2 regions of the Kocuria salina genome follow, and region 1 is predicted to be linked to the other one. Evidence: riboswitches for the same ligand, from Rfam matches in the RefSeq annotation. Region 1 holds a riboswitch; the other holds the start of a gene.
What was found. A riboswitch is a leader RNA that binds a small molecule or an ion and turns the genes downstream of it on or off. The one in region 1 is predicted to bind S-adenosylmethionine.
Positions count from the first base shown of each region.

Region 2: it holds a riboswitch for S-adenosylmethionine, as region 1 does, so the genes downstream of both, E7Z53_RS16545 (O-acetylhomoserine aminocarboxypropyltransferase/cysteine synthase family protein) here and E7Z53_RS15540 (MetQ/NlpA family ABC transporter substrate-binding protein) in region 1, are expected to answer to the same signal.

Region 1 covers NZ_SSSF01000008.1:165,614-173,096, reverse strand. The annotation lists gene ispG (flavodoxin-dependent (E)-4-hydroxy-3-methylbut-2-enyl-diphosphate synthase) at 1-740, opposite strand, end outside; gene E7Z53_RS15555 (M50 family metallopeptidase) at 918-2,252, opposite strand; gene E7Z53_RS15550 (methionine ABC transporter permease) at 2,449-3,048, opposite strand; gene E7Z53_RS15545 (methionine ABC transporter ATP-binding protein) at 3,105-4,184, opposite strand; gene E7Z53_RS15540 (MetQ/NlpA family ABC transporter substrate-binding protein) at 4,181-5,074, opposite strand; SAM riboswitch class IV at 5,175-5,291, opposite strand; gene dxr (1-deoxy-D-xylulose-5-phosphate reductoisomerase) at 5,336-6,610, opposite strand; gene E7Z53_RS15530 (GlsB/YeaQ/YmgE family stress response membrane protein) at 6,737-7,009, opposite strand; gene E7Z53_RS15525 (solute symporter family protein) at 7,232-7,483, opposite strand, start outside.
Region 2 covers NZ_SSSF01000009.1:133,331-140,813, reverse strand. The annotation lists gene E7Z53_RS16575 (alpha/beta fold hydrolase) at 1-115, shown strand, start outside; gene E7Z53_RS16570 (phosphotransferase) at 191-1,039, opposite strand; gene trpS (tryptophan--tRNA ligase) at 1,277-2,317, shown strand; gene E7Z53_RS16560 (DMT family transporter) at 2,520-3,476, shown strand; gene E7Z53_RS16555 (helix-turn-helix domain-containing protein) at 3,705-4,292, shown strand; gene E7Z53_RS16550 (hypothetical protein) at 4,689-5,054, shown strand; SAM riboswitch class I at 5,556-5,668, shown strand; gene E7Z53_RS16545 (O-acetylhomoserine aminocarboxypropyltransferase/cysteine synthase family protein) at 5,674-6,978, shown strand; partial or broken gene E7Z53_RS16540 (PLP-dependent transferase) at 6,980-7,195, shown strand; gene E7Z53_RS16535 (DUF1852 domain-containing protein) at 7,399-7,483, shown strand, end outside.

The sequences.
Region 1 (7,483 bases):
ATGGTGTCCCCGATGCCCTGGGAGAGCAGGGCGCCGAAGGCCGTGGCGGACTTGATGGTGCCCTGGAAGGCGGGGCCCGCCTCGGTCACGCCGAGGTGCAGGGGCCAGTCGCCGCGCTCGGCGAGCAGCTGGTAGGCCCGGACCATGGTGACGGGGTCGTTGTGCTTGACGGAGATCTTGAAGTCGTGGAAGTCGTGCTCCTCGAACAGGGACGCCTCCCACACGGCGGACTCGACGAGCGCCTCGGGCGTGGCCTTGCCGTACCTGTCCATGATCCGCTGGTCGAGGGAGCCGGCGTTCACGCCGATCCGGATGGACACCCCGGCGGCCTTGGCCTCGCGGGCGATCTGGCCGACCTGGTCGTCGAACTTGCGGATGTTGCCCGGGTTGACGCGCACGGCCGCGCACCCGGCCTCGATGGCCGCGTAGACGTACTTCGGCTGGAAGTGGATGTCGGCGATCACCGGGATCGGGGACTTCATGGCGATGATCGGCAGGGCGTCGGCGTCGTCCTGGGACGGGCACGCCACCCGGACGATGTCGCACCCGGTGGCGTTGAGCTCCGCGATCTGCTGCAGGGTGGCGTTGATGTCCGTGGTGGGGGTGGTCGTCATGGACTGCACGCTCACCGGCGAGTCGGAGCCGACGCCCACGGACCCGACCCGGATCTGCCGGGTCTTCCGGCGCGGGGAGAGGACGGGCTGGGGCGCGGCGGGCATGCCGAGGCTGACCGGGGTCAAGGAGTTCCTCCGAGGAATCGAGGGCAGGAGCTGGAGCGGTGGCGCCGGGGCCCGCTGGCCGGGCCCGTCACCGGTTCCCATTGTGCCCCATGCTCCGGGGCGGCCCCCGGTGCCGGGGTGCGATTCCTCCCACGCCGAACGCCCGCCGGCCCCGGGGGCGCGCCGGCCGGCCCGGGCTCAGAACAGCCGGACCGGTTTGACGATGTCCGCGTAGATCAGCAGCACGGACATCCCGATCATCAGCACGGCCACCGCGTAGGTCACCGGCAGCAGCCGGGCGGGGTCGAAGGGGCCAGGGTCGCGGCGGCCGAGCAGCCGGGCGCTCCCCCGGCGCAGCGCCTCCCACAGCGCCCCGGCGACGTGCCCGCCGTCGAGCGGCAGCAGCGGCAGCAGGTTGAAGACGAACAGGGCCAGGTTGACGGAGCCGACCAGGCCCACGAGGGAGGCGGCCTTGTCCCGCAGCGCGATCTCCTCGTGCGCGGCGATCTCCCCCGAGATCCGGCCGACCCCCACCACGGAGATCGGCCCGTCCGGGTCCCGGGGCGCGTCGGAGAACGCCGCCTCCCCCACCTCGTAGATCCGCTGGGGCAGGTGCAGGACCACCCCGGCGATCTGCTGCAGCCCGTCCAGCACCGCCCCGGGCACCGCGGTCAGCGGCTGCCGGACGGGCTCGCTCGTGGGGCTGATGCCGATGAAACCGACCTCCTCGTAGCGGGGGGCGCCGTCCTCGCCGGTCACGGCGGCGCCGGAGTCGTCCAGCACGGGCCGCGAGGAGAGGATGGGGGTCAGCGCCGCGGACACGGTCCGGCCGTCCCGCTCGACCACCACCGGGATCCGTTCGCCGGCCCGGTCCCGGATCCGGGCGGTGAGCTCGTCCCAGGAGCCGACCGGGGCGCCGTCGACGGCCGTGACGACGTCCCCGGGGCGCAGCCCGGCGGCGTTCGCGGGGGCCTGGGGATCCTCCGGCCGGCACTCGGTCTGCCCGGCGGCCTGGCGCTCCGCGGCCACCACGCACTCGGACACCCACGCGACCGTCGTGGTGGGCGTCGCCGTCCCGAAGCCGGAGAGCAGGACGGCCAGGCACAGGGTCCCGAGCAGGAGGTTCATCACGGGGCCGCCGAGCATGATCACGATCCGCTTCCACACGGGCAGCCGGTAGAACACGCGGTCCTCGTCCCCGGGGAGGAGCTGGTCCGCGGCGCCGCCGCGGGCCTCGGCCGCCATCTGCTGGAACACGCCGGTGCTCGAGGCGCGGGCCGTCGAGCCCACGCGCGCCGGCGGGTACATCCCCACCATGGAGATGTAGCCGCCCAGCGGGACCGCCTTGAGCCCGTACTCCGTCTCGCCGCGCCGGCGGGAGAGCACGGTGCGCCCGAAGCCGACCATGTACTGCGTGACGCGCACGCCGAAGAGCTTGGCCGGCACGAGGTGGCCGATCTCGTGGAGGGCGATGGAGACCGCGATGGCGGCGGCGGCCAGCAGCACGCCCACGAGGAACAGCACGACACCCATCCGTCGGACCTCCCGGGATCGTCGAGGGACCCCGGCGGGCGCCGGGGACGTCGGGGCCGTGCGCTCGGCACGGCGAGGACCAGTCTGCACCACGATCCTGGACGTCGGGCACCGGGCGCACCAGGGCACGACGACGGCCGGTGCCCTCCCGGGAGGGAGGCGCACCGGCCGTCGGTGGGCTGCGGGGCGGGGCGCCTCAACGGCGCAGGATCCGGCGGGCCAGCCGGTTGCCCACCACCTGCACGAGCTGGACCAGGACCACGATGACGGCGACCGCCGCCCACGTGACCTCGTCGTTGAACCGCTGGTAGCCCAGGCGCAGGGCGAAGTCGCCCAGGCCGCCGGCGCCGATGGCCCCGGCCATCGCCGACATGTCCGTGATGCCGATGACCAGGAACGTGTAGCCGAGCACCAGCGGGCCCAGCGCCTCGGGCAGGATCACCGTGGTGATGATCCGGCCGCGGGAGACGCCCATGGAGCGGGCCGCCTCCACGACCCCGGGGTCCACGCTCATGAGGTTCTGCTCGACGATGCGCGCCACCGCGAACATGGCCCCGATGGTCATCGCGAAGATCGCGGCGTTGGGTCCCAGCCGGGTCCCGACGACGCCCTGGGTCACCGGTCCCAGCGCGGCCAGCAGGATGATGAACGGGATCGGCCGGACGAAGTTCACCACGAGGTTGAGGCCCTCGTGCACCGCCCGGTTCTCCAGGATGTTGCCCCGGCGGGTGACATAGAGGCCGACGCCCACGAGCAGACCGAGCAGGCCGGCGAGCAGCAGCGTGACGGCCACCATGTAGAGGGTCTCCCCGAGCGCGGACAGCAGCTCGGGTCCCAGGACGGACCAGTCGTTCACGCGGCCACCTCTCTCAGGGTCGTGATGCGGGACATCTCGTCGACCACGGCCTGCACGGCCGCGTCCGCACCGGTCAGCTCGAAGGTCAGGGACCCGAACGACTGCTCCTGGAGCACGCTGATCCCGCCGTAGGCGATGGTGAAGCGGACCCCGCGGGCGGCGCCGTCCGAGAGCACCCCGCCGATGTCCACGCCGTCGCCGACGTCCACGATCACCAGGCGCCCCCGGTGGGCGCGGCGCAGCCGCTCGACCTCACGGGCGTCGGGCACCGAGTGCAGGACGGAGGAGACGAAGCGGCGGGCGGTCTCGGTGCGGGGCCGGGCGAAGATGTCCACGGTGGAGCCGTGCTCCACGACCTTCCCGTCCTGCATCACGGCCACGCGGTCGGCGATCGCGCGGACCACGTCCATCTCGTGGGTGATGATCACGATCGTGATCCCGAGCTCCCGGTTGACCCGCTGCAGCACCTGCAGCACCTCCTGCGTGGTCTCCGGGTCGAGGGCGCTCGTCGACTCGTCGGCCAGGAGCAGCTTCGGGCTGGTCGCCAGCGCGCGGGCGATGCCCACGCGCTGCTTCTGCCCCCCGGAGAGCTGCTCCGGGTAGTTGCCGGCGCGGGCGGCGAGGCCCACGAACTCGAGCAGCTCGGCCACCCGCGCCCGGCGCTTCTCCTTCGGCCAGCCGGCCCGCTTGAGCGGGTACTCGACGTTGCCGGCGACGGTGCGGGAGGTGAAGAGGTTGAACTGCTGGAAGATCATCCCGATCTCCTGCCGCACGGGCGCCAGCTCGGTCTCGCGCCGGCCGGCCACCTCGAAGCCCTCCACGGTCAGGGAGCCCGAGGACACGGGCTCGAGCCCGTTGATCAGGCGCACGAGGGTGGACTTGCCCGCCCCGGAGTAGCCGATCACGCCGAAGATCTCGCCGCGGCGGACGTCGAGGGTGACGTCGTCGACCGCGAGCACCTCGCGCGCCGCCCGCCCCGAGCCGGTGCGGAAGGTCTTGGAGACGTTGCGGAAGGAGACGAGCACCTCGTCCGGGCGCCCGGGTGCGGGCGGCCCGGCGGGGACCGCCGCGCTCACTGCTCCTGGTCCTTCAGCTCCTGCTGGTAGCGCGCGGTCAGCTCCTGGAGCTCCTCCGGCTCCAGCTGCAGCGGCACGGCGGTGTCCTTGGTCTCCTCCATCTCGGCGTCGAGCACGGCCTGCTCGTGGTAAAGGTCCGCGACCTGCCGGAGGGTCTCGTCGTCGGCGAGCTCCTCCGTGGTGGTGAAGAGGTTGACGTAGGCGCGGGAGCCCTCGGACTCGGGGTCGTCCTGGGCGAGCGCGGACTGCGGGTCGATGTCGGCCCGCGAGAGGAAGTCGTTGTTGATGACCGAGCCGGCCACCGAGTCGAGCGAGAGCACCGTCTGCTCCGCGGAGACCGGCGTGACCCGCACCGTGGAGGCCTCGGTGTCGACGTCGAGCTCGGTGGGGATGAGGGTGTCGCTGCTCAGCTCCACGAGACCTGCGGCCTCGAGCACGAGCAGGGCCCGGGAGAGGTTCACGGCGTCGTTGGGCACCGCGATCTCGTCGCCCTCCTGGAACTGCTCCACGGAGTCGTACTGGTTGGAGTACAGGCCCAGCGGGTAGATCGAGGTCGAGCCGATCGGGGTGATGGAGCCGCCGGCCGCGTTGTTGTAGTCGGCGAGGAACGGGACGTGCTGGAACCAGGTCATCTCCACGTCACCGGACTCGGTGGCGGGGTTCGGCTGGTTGTAGTCGGAGAAGTCGACGTACTCGACGGTGATGCCCTGCTCCTCGGCCACCCGCTGGAGGGCGTCGTGGGTCGGGTCGGTGCCCACCACGCCGATGGTGACCTTGTCGTCGGCCAGCACGCCCTCGCCGGAGGACTCCCCGGCGGAGCCGCCGCAGGCGGTGAGGGCGAGGCCGAGGGTCGTGGCCAGGGCGAGGAAGGGGAGGCGCTGCGATCGCATGTGGTGCCTTTCCGTGGGTCCGGGGTGTCGGAGGTCTCCACCGGGGCCAACGGGTCCGGCGGCCACGGTCGAGGGCGCGCCGGAGGGCGCGTGCGCGGTCGGACCGTACTTGCCGCCGGCCGTCGTCGGCCGGTGCCGGATGGTTCACCTGGGGCACCCCACTACGGGAGAGGGTTGCCGCCCAGCAAGCCAGGGCTGCACGCTGGGACTCGTCATCCGCCCTACAGACTAGCACGTGCGGCGGGGCCGGGCCCGGCCCGGTCAGCGGGCGAGGACCTCGCGGGCCCGCCCGCGGGCCCAGCGCTCGGCCGCCAGCACGGCCTCGAGCTCCAGCGGGCCGACGTCGTCGTGCTCGCCCAGCACCGCCTCGACCGTGTCGACGACGGCGGGGAACCGGATCCGGCCGTCGTGGAAGGCGTGCACCGCCTCCTCGTTGGCCGCGTTGAACACGGCGGGGAAGGTCCCGCCCCGCTCCCCCGCCGCCTTGATGAGCTCGACGGCGGGGAACGCGACCGGGTCGAGGGGCTCGAAGGTCCACTCCGCGGCGCGCGTCCAGTCGCACGGCAGGGCGGCCCCGGGCACCCGGTGCGGCCAGGCCAGGCCGAGGGCGATGGGCAGGCGCATGTCCGGGGGCGAGGCCTGGGCGAGGGTGGAGCCGTCCACGAACTGGACCATGGAGTGCACGACCGACTGGGGGTGGACCACCACGTCGATGCGCTCGAGGGGCACGTCGAAGAGGAGGTGGGCCTCGAGCACCTCGAGCGCCTTGTTCACCATGGTGGCGGAGTTGGTCGTCACCATCAGGCCCATGTCCCACGTCGGGTGGCGCAGCGCGTCCTGGGGCGTGACCTCCTCGAGCTCCGCCCGGGTCCGGCCGCGGAACGGGCCGCCGGAGGCCGTCAGCACGAGCCGGTCCACCTCCCCGGCGGTGCCGCCGCGCAGCGCCTGCGCCAGCGCGGAGTGCTCGGAGTCCACGGGGATGAGGGCGTCCGGGTGCCCGGTGGCCGCTGCGGCGGCCTTGACGAGGGCGCCGCCGGCGATCAGGGACTCCTTGTTCGCCAGGGCGAGCCGGTGCCCGGCCCGCAGCGCGGCCAGCGTGGGCACGAGCCCGATGGAGCCGGTGATCCCGTTGAGCACGAGGTCGGCGTCGGGGTGGGCGGCGGCCGCGGACGCGGCGTCGGGTCCGTGCACGACGTCCGGGCGGTACCCCCCGGCCCCGGCGGACGCGGCCCGGTCCGCGATCAGGGCGGCCAGCCGGGCGGCGTCCTGGCCGGTGCCGCTGGTCGCCACGAGCGCGGCACGGGTCTCGACGGCCTGCTCGGCCAGCAGTTCGAGGTGGCGTGCTCCCGCGGCGAGGGCGACCACGGCGAACGGGTCCGTCCCCTCGAGTCCGCGGGCGGCCCGCACGACGTCGAGCGCCTGGGTGCCGATCGAGCCCGTCGAGCCGAGGACGCTGATCCGGCGGGGGCCGGCGGCGGCCAGGGCGCTCAGCTCGGGCGTCGGGCGGGTGCGGGGCGAGGAGGCGGGGGGCGTCATGGCCCCAGTATCCCCCAGCGGGTCCCCCAGTGCCGTGGCCCCGGGGTGGCCGCGGCGGGGGCGGAACGGACCGAGGCCCCGTCCACCGGGAAGGGTGGACGGGGCCTCGGCGACCGACGGGGTGGGTCAGCGCGTGGCGCGGCCCTTGCGGCCGGTGACGGCCCCGTAGATGAAGAGCACGATGAGGGCTCCCACGACGGCGGTGATGATGGTGCCGATATCGAACGCGGACTCCAGGTCCCCGATGCCGATCAGCGAGCCGAGGAAGCCTCCGACGAGGGCTCCGACGATGCCGAGGACGATGGTGATGATGATGCCACCGCCCTGGCTGCCCGGCATGATGAGCTTGGCGAGGGCGCCGGCGATGAGGCCGAGGATGATCCAGCTGATGATTCCCATGATGGCTCCTTATCCGTCCCGGGAGGGACTTTTATTGTACGCAACCGGCGAGTATCCCAGGAATACCCTGAGGTTGCTTCTGCGCTTCACCCTAGCCGACGGTCAGCCTCCTGTCCGTTTCCGTTAGCCAATCGACGCCCTCCCCCGGACGCGGACCGGCCCGCCGGAAGCCGTGGCTTCGGGCGGGCCGGTGGATCGTCCCAAGTGGGAGCGGGAAAGCCGTCAGTGGGCGACGGGCTTCTCGGCGCCGATGCCTGTGAGGGAGCGCACCTCCATCTCGGACTGCTTGACCGGGTCCTCGAGACGGCGCTCCGTCATGGAACCGATGAAGCCGAGCAGGAAGGAGGCCGGGATCGAGACGATGCCCGGGTTCTGCAGCGGGAACCACGCGAAGTCGGCCGTCGGGATCATCGACGTCTCGGAGCCGGACATGACCGGGGAGAAGATGATGAGGCCCACCGAGATGATCAGACC
Region 2 (7,483 bases), on a different contig from region 1:
TGCCCGCCCAGGAACTTGGCGGATCGATCTGCCCCGTGGGACCCATGATGCTCATCTGGACGCCTCCGAAGAGTGGATCACCGTATTGCGCGAGGCCCTGAGGGGCATGTCCTGACCGGGACGCCAACGCGTCGGGGTCGTACTCAGCGTCCGTGCGTGGCCGAATACCGGGTCGCTCCGATGGTTGCCTCTACTGGTGGGTGGTTGCGGTGCCGGCCAGGCGTTCTACCGTGGCTGTCGCTCGGGTGAAGCGTTGGAGTTCATCGTCCGGGATCCGCCCACCGATGCCGACGAGCTCTGCGGATGCGACGAGTCGGAAGATCAGGGCGCGGACCATCATTTGAATCCACTGTTCTTTGGGGCGGCCAATGACGGCGGCGGGGACGTCGCCGGGGTAGTAGAGGAGACCGTCGGCGGCGACGATGGCCTCGGCGTAGGCTGTCGGGCGCCAGTAGGGGGAGAAGTCGATAATCACTGGGTCGTGGTTCTCGGCGAAGAGCGCGTTGCCGGTCAGATCCCCATGAATCAGCTGGGACGGCATCTCTACCGGGCGCCGTAGGCCGAGAAGCCCGTTGTAGACCGTGCGCGCTTCGGGGGCGACGTCGATGGTTTGCTCTGCCCAGGCGACACGGTCGGCCACCGCCCAGGGGTTCGAGCGGCGGGCGAGGAAATCGGGACGCGGCATTTGGGCCAGGGCTCTGTGGAACGCCCGGGCGGCGATGATCAGTGGCTCCCACCGGCCCTGTGGCCCTGTTGTTCCTTCAACCAGTCCGGTAGCCGTCCATCCGTGAGCGACATAGGCGCCGGTGCCGGCGCGCAACGGCGCTGGCACATCGAAGCCAGGCTCCTGGGCAAGACCGTCCATGAGCGCGGACGCCCACTGTGCCTCGATCGGGTCTTCCGTCGGTTTGAGCACCACTGCACCGACCCGAAAAGCTCGCCCCTGTCCGCCGGGCACAGGGTGGACTCTGTCGGTGAGCCCGAACGCTTCAAGCACTTCAGGAGGCGGAGACGGCGGGGGAGCGTGCATGTCGGCCATGTTATCCAGGACAGCGCAGTTCTGGCCCGTACCGGGAGTGCCCTGGCCGTGCGGGGTGGGCTCGGCGGAGAGTCTGGGGCTGCTGCCGGGTGGGTAGAGTGGGGGCCATGATGCTCAACCGTCTGGCGTGGTGGTGGCTGCGATAGCAGCCGGTTGACGCATGTTCACGGGTTGCACAGCAGCCCGTGCCACTTCGGCGGTCTTGTGTGCAGCTTCCGACCTTCGAGGAGTACGCACATGGAGTCATTCGCCGCCGCCGAGCAGCGCTCGGCCGAACTGACCCGGGCCATCGGCCGGACCCCGGAGGCATTCCGGGTCCTCACCGGGGAACGCCCGACTGGGGCCTTGCACCTGGGCCATTACTTCGGCAGCATCGTCGAACGCCTCCGTCTGCAACAGGCGGGGGTGGAGATCTTCTTGGTGTTGGCTGACTACCAGGTAATCACCGACCGTGACACCACCGCCCGCGTGCAGGAGAACGTGCACAGCGCGGTGCTGGACTACCTGGCCGCGGGCCTGGACCCGCAGCGGACGACGATCTTCGCCCACTCTGCCGTGCCGGCGCTGAACCAGCTGCTTCTGCCGTTCCTGAGCCTGGTCACCGAGGCCGAGCTGCACCGCAACCCCACCGTCAAGGCCGAAGCAGCCGCCTCCGGCCGGGCGCTGAGCGGGCTGCTGTTGACCTATCCGGTGCACCAGGCCGCGGACATCCTCTTCTGCAAGGGCAATTTGGTGCCGGTGGGCAAGGACAACCTGCCCCATGTGGAGATCACCCGCGTCATCGCCCGCCGCTTCAACGACCGCTACGGGCACGCCTTCCCCGTTCCCGAGGCCCTGCTCACCGCCACCCCGGAAGTGCCGGGGCTGGACGGGCGGAAGATGTCCAAGAGCTACGGCAACGCCATCGCCCTGTCGATGACCGCCGATGAGACCGCAGCGGTGATCCGCCGCACCGTCACGGACTCCGAGCGTCGGATCACCTTCGCCCCGGACACCCGCCCCGGGGTCTCAGCCCTCCTTTCAACGGCCGCCCTGTGCTTGGACACCACCCCGCAGGCGCTAGCCGAGCAGATCGGTGACGCCGGCAGCGGACGCCTCAAACAGGTGACCACCGAGGCGGTCAACGAGTTCCTCGCCGGCCACCGGCAACGGCGGCAACAGCTAGCCCAGGACCCCGAGGTCGCCCTACGGGTATTGAAGCGAGGGAACGACCGCGCCAACGAGATCGCCAACAACACGCTAGACGAGGTCAGGAAGGCCATGGGAACCGTCTACTAGAACGCCGACACGGAGTGATTGCCATAAACCAGGCTTGAAGCGCGATCAGATGAAATCTGATCGCGCTTCAGCTCCCTTCCGCTTTACATATGGCCCGGCTACCGGACGTTTCCCAGGGCCGCGACCCTGCGCTAAGGGTTCCTGCCAGGGCACCAGGTCTTCACCTTGGCATGAGCATTATATTTCTCATACGCTGAGGTGTGTGTGGCACACCTTCTTTCGTACCGGCGGAAACAGGCTCCGCGTCAGTCGCCCCGAACTGATCCTGATCGGCATCACCATGATCTGGGGGGCGACCTTCCTGATCATCCATGTGGCAATGGCCCACACCGGCCCGTTGTTCTTCGTTGGGGTCCGCTTCGTGGTGGCCGGGTTGATCGGGGCGGTGGTGTTCTGGCGCGTGCTGCGGGGCATCACCTGGCAGGAGATCGGCGCCGGTGCGGTGATCGGGACGTCGATCTTCTTCGGTTACGGCCTGCAGACGGTGGGGCTGCAGACGATCACGGCCAGCCAGTCGGCGTTCATCACTGCCTTGTACGTGCCGATGGTGCCTCTGCTGCAGTGGGTGTTGCTGCGCAAGGCCCCGGCGGTGATGACCCTGGTCGGGGTGGCGTTCGCCTTCGCGGGGTTGGTGTTGCTGGCTGGTCCGGACGCCGGGTTGGGTGGGCTGAGCCCCGGGGAGACGCTCACGTTGTTCAGTGCGGTGGCCTGCGCGGTGGAGATCGTGCTCATCAGTCGTTTCGCCGGCACGGTGGATGCCCGCCGGGTCACCGTGGTGCAGGTGCTGATGGCCGGGTTGCTGTCCTTCGCGATGATGCCCGTGACCGGCGAACGGGTTCCGGGGTTCTCCTGGGTGTGGCTGGTGGCCGGGGTCGGGCTCGGGGCGGCGAGCATCCTGATTCAGTGGGCGATGAACTGGGCGCAGCGCTCTGTGTCGGCCACCCGGGCCACCGTCATCTACGCCGGGGAACCGGTGTGGGGCGGGATTATCGGGCGTATCGCCGGGGATCGCCTGCCGGGCCTGGCGATCCTGGGGGCCGTGCTGATCGTCGTCGGTGTCCTGGTCAGCGAGCTGCGCCCCAAGGATCTGACGCTCCGACCGCGTCCCGCCCCTGAGTCCGATCAGGGCGCGGACCGGGAAGGCCTTGAGGTCAGGTGACGGACGTCGACGCTCGAGCAGCCCAAAGGTCCACTCGCTCGGTGCAGGCCGACTCAGTAGGAGGCGACTGGACCAGGGCCGCCGGCAACGGCCCGGCCTGGCCGAGCCGCCAGCGGAAGCGCCCCAGAGCGCAGCGTGCCGATGAAAGCGCGCAGTACCATCAGGGCGCACCAGGTGAGAACGCCGCATTGCCGGTGCCCACCATGTTGCTCACCGGAGGAGGAACGGATGGCCACCCGTGAGAAAGGTGAAGCCACCGCGGAGTTCGTCGCCACGGTCGGCCGACAGATCCGCCAGCAGCGCCAGCACCGGGGGTGGAGCGTCCAGGAGCTCTCCGACCGCGCCAGGGTGAGCCGGCGGATGCTGACCCAGATCGAGCTGGGCCAGGCGAATCCCAGCCTGGTGACCGTCGACCACATCGCCCACGCCCTGGGCACCGACTTCGTTTCCCTCGCCATGCCCCCCACCACCCCCGCGGAAGAAGCCAGCGGGGGGCGACTCGGGGCAGCGGTGCGCGTGTGGAGCTCGGACCGTGGCAGCGAGGCCGTGCTGCTCCTCGCCACCGAGAGCGTTCCCCGCACCGAACTATGGTCCTGGCGACTGGCCCCGGGGGACACCTACCACGCCCAGCCGGACACGGCCGGGACCGAAGAACTGCACCAGGTCCACGCCGGGGAACTCATCATCATCACCAGCGGGTCCGCCCTGGTCCTGCGCGCCGGAGAGGCCGGCCGCATCCGCAGCGACCAGCGCTACACCTACCGCAACGACAGCGACACCTGGACCGAATTCACCCGCGTCGTCACCGGAGCCTAGGCGCACCCCACCACGGACCCGGTGCCACAGGCTGCCCCCGCCGGGCGCCATTGGCTGGTGGGTTCCGAGAGAGCCGAAATATCCTGGGCCGGTCATCCAGGTCGACCCCAGCGGGCAGGAGCTACGGCTACAGCCCCTCCGATGCTTTCCGCGGACGGTTCAATCGTTGGGGCAGCCTTAGGCCTTCCCGTCGGGGCGGTACAGCAAATGGGCGCCCGGTGCTTTACATATGGCCCGGTTAGCGGCCGCTGTCCACGAGAACGACGCTGCAATCGGGGTACCTCCGGGGTCTGTTGGGCCTGGTCCGGGCTGGGGTCGGCGTCTTGCGGAGGCGCTGCTGTTCTGGCCAGTCCGAGTCGCTGAGGGAGCTCCTGAAGGTGCTGACATCATGGCGTCATGGACGATAACGCCACACAGACCTCGAAGACCGTGCGAATCGACGGACGCCGGCTCACCGGAGTGACCAACACGGCCGAGGGTGAGGTTGGTTCCACCACGATCTTCACCTATCACCAGGAGGGCGGCACGGTCTGGGCGGTCTACGCCGGAGGAGCGGTCCGCAAGGGGTTTCTGGTGGGCACGCGCGCCGACGACACTCTGGCGTTCCGCTATGCCCATCTCAATGTGTCGGGTGAGACCGCCAGCGGAAAGTGCCTGTCCACGATCGAAGTACTCGCTGATGGCCGAGTCCGGTTCCATGAGTCCTGGGCATGGGAGTCCCGAACGGGCACGGGCACCAGTGTCGTGGAGGAGATCGGGTAGTTCCGAGGGCACATGCTCGATCTGCGGAGGTTCAGCACTCCGCCAGTGGCACGGATGGGGTGGCCAGAGAACCAGCGCAGGTGTCTTCCGGGTCTGCGTCGCTGCGATGAGCGTTGGTCATATGCTGCGGGTTGCCACGGTCGAAGAGCGGGGCCGGGGCGAGCCCTCCTGCGGTGCCGGTGGACGAATCCGATGGCTCCGTGCACGGCTCCCGGGATCCGATTGACGCCGTTCACCACGCCGTTGATGATGCCCGCCCCCAGGCGGGCGTCATCTTCTCCGCGCACAATGCTCTCGATGACGCCCTGGTCTTCCGCCGGGACATCACTGAGCCCGCGATGAAGGCCGGGCGGCTGGCCGTCACAACCTGTCACAAACCCGGCCCGACGTCGGCCGAGCGCGACCGCCCGGCCCGAGTATGTCCCGACGTGTGGTTTTGTGACGGCCGCCCCCACCGTCCGTTGGACTACGGAGCCGTCCATCGAGTGGGATGAGCACACCACACCATCCAGAGCGGCCGAGAGATCTGGCTCGACGACGCCGCAGCAACCAGCCAGCCGATCCTGGGACACCGGGACCGGCGGGCACGGTGCTACCGCCAGGACCGATGGAGGATCGCATGAATCACCACGCCACCCAACAGGTCCACGCCGGCTACGAGCCCGAGGCCCCCTACCGGCCGGTGGCCGTGCCCATCCATCAAACGGCGGCCTACCGCTTCCCCGATCACGCCACGGCCGCCTCGATGTTCCGGCTGGAGACTCCCGGGTTCACCTACAGCCGCACGGGCAACCCCACGGTCGCCGTGTTCGAGAACCGACTGGCGGTCCTGGAGGGCGGGATCGGGGCCATCGGCACCGCCACGGGACAAGCCGCCGTCGCGCTGTCCCTGCTGACCCTGCTCCACGACGGCAAGCACGTGGTCGCCTCCAGCCAGCTCTACGGCGGGACGGTGGACCTGCTGACGGACACCTTCGCCGGCTTCGGCATCGAGGTCACTTTCGCCGACCCGGCCGACCCGCAAGCCTGGGGCGCGGCGATCCGGCCGGATACCCGCGCGTTCTTCCTGGAGTCCATCACCAACCCGCTGGCCACCGTGCCGGACCTGCCGGCGCTGGCGGAGATCGCCCACGCCTCCGGGGTCCCGGTCGTGGTGGACAGCACTTTGGCGACGCCGGTCCTGTACCGGCCACTGGAACATGGTGCCGACGTGGTGGTGCACTCCGCCACGAAGTTCATCGGCGGGCACGGGGCCGTCCTCGGCGGGGCGATCGTGGACGGCGGCACCTTCGACTACGGCGCAGCCCCGCAGCGGTGGCCCCAACTGACCCGGCCCAAGGCCCGCTACGGCGGACAGGCACTCATCGACCGCCACGGCCGCGGCGCCTACCTGGCGCTGGCGCGCAGCAAGTTCCTGCACGACCTCGGCCCCTCCCTCGCCCCGGCCAGCGCCGCCCAGTTCATCCAGGGCCTGGAAACCCTCGCCGTCCGCATCACCCGGCAGGAGGAGACCGCGCGAACGGTCGCCGAGCACCTGGCCCGGCACCCCACCGTCGGGCGCGTCCACCACCCGGCGATCCCCGGACATCCCAGCGCCGCCCTCGCCGCGAGGGACTTCCCGCACGGCACCGGCGCGGTGTTCTCCTTCGACCTGGCCGCCGGCCCCGATGCCATCGGCCCGTTCATCGACGCTCTGGAGCTGTTCCAGCTCGTGGCGAACATCGGGGACGTGCGCTCCCTGGTCAGCCACCCGGCGACCATGACGCACTGCCGGCTCACCCCCAACCAACGCCGGGTCGCGGGCATCGCTGAGACCACGATCCGGCTGTCCATCGGACTGGAGTGTCCCGAGGACCTGATCGCCGACCTCGACCGGGCGCTGGCCACCGTACCGGCCTCGGCCCTGACCGGGGAGGCGCGCTGAGATGACCTTCCTGAACGACACAGCACAGACGGACACTGCACCGACGGCCCCTCGGGGCTTCAACACGACAGCGGTGCACGCCGGCCAGGCACCGGACCCTCTGACCGGGGCGGTCGTGTCGCCGATCTACCAGACCAGCACCTTCGTGCAGAACGGCATCAGCGTGCTGCGCGGCGGCCACGAGTACAGCCGGGGGTCCAACCCGCCCCGGACCGGTCAGCGCCGCGTCACCGCTGGGGCCCGCGCGGCTCGGGGAACCGGCAGCCCGGAACCCTGGATCGACGTCGTCCGGGCAACGCCGGGGGTGCCAGGAGCATGACTGAGGCGACCTTCGGGAGGGCAGTGCACGAGCAGCGGGGAACGACGTTCGAGATGAGTGCGGATCTGGGAGGCAGGCCCCCGGGCAACAGTGAGGAATCGATGCATCAGACCACCACGCCGAACGACTTCACGTTCGATATCAGCACGACCCGCTTCGATGAGGACTACTGCCCGTCGACCAGTT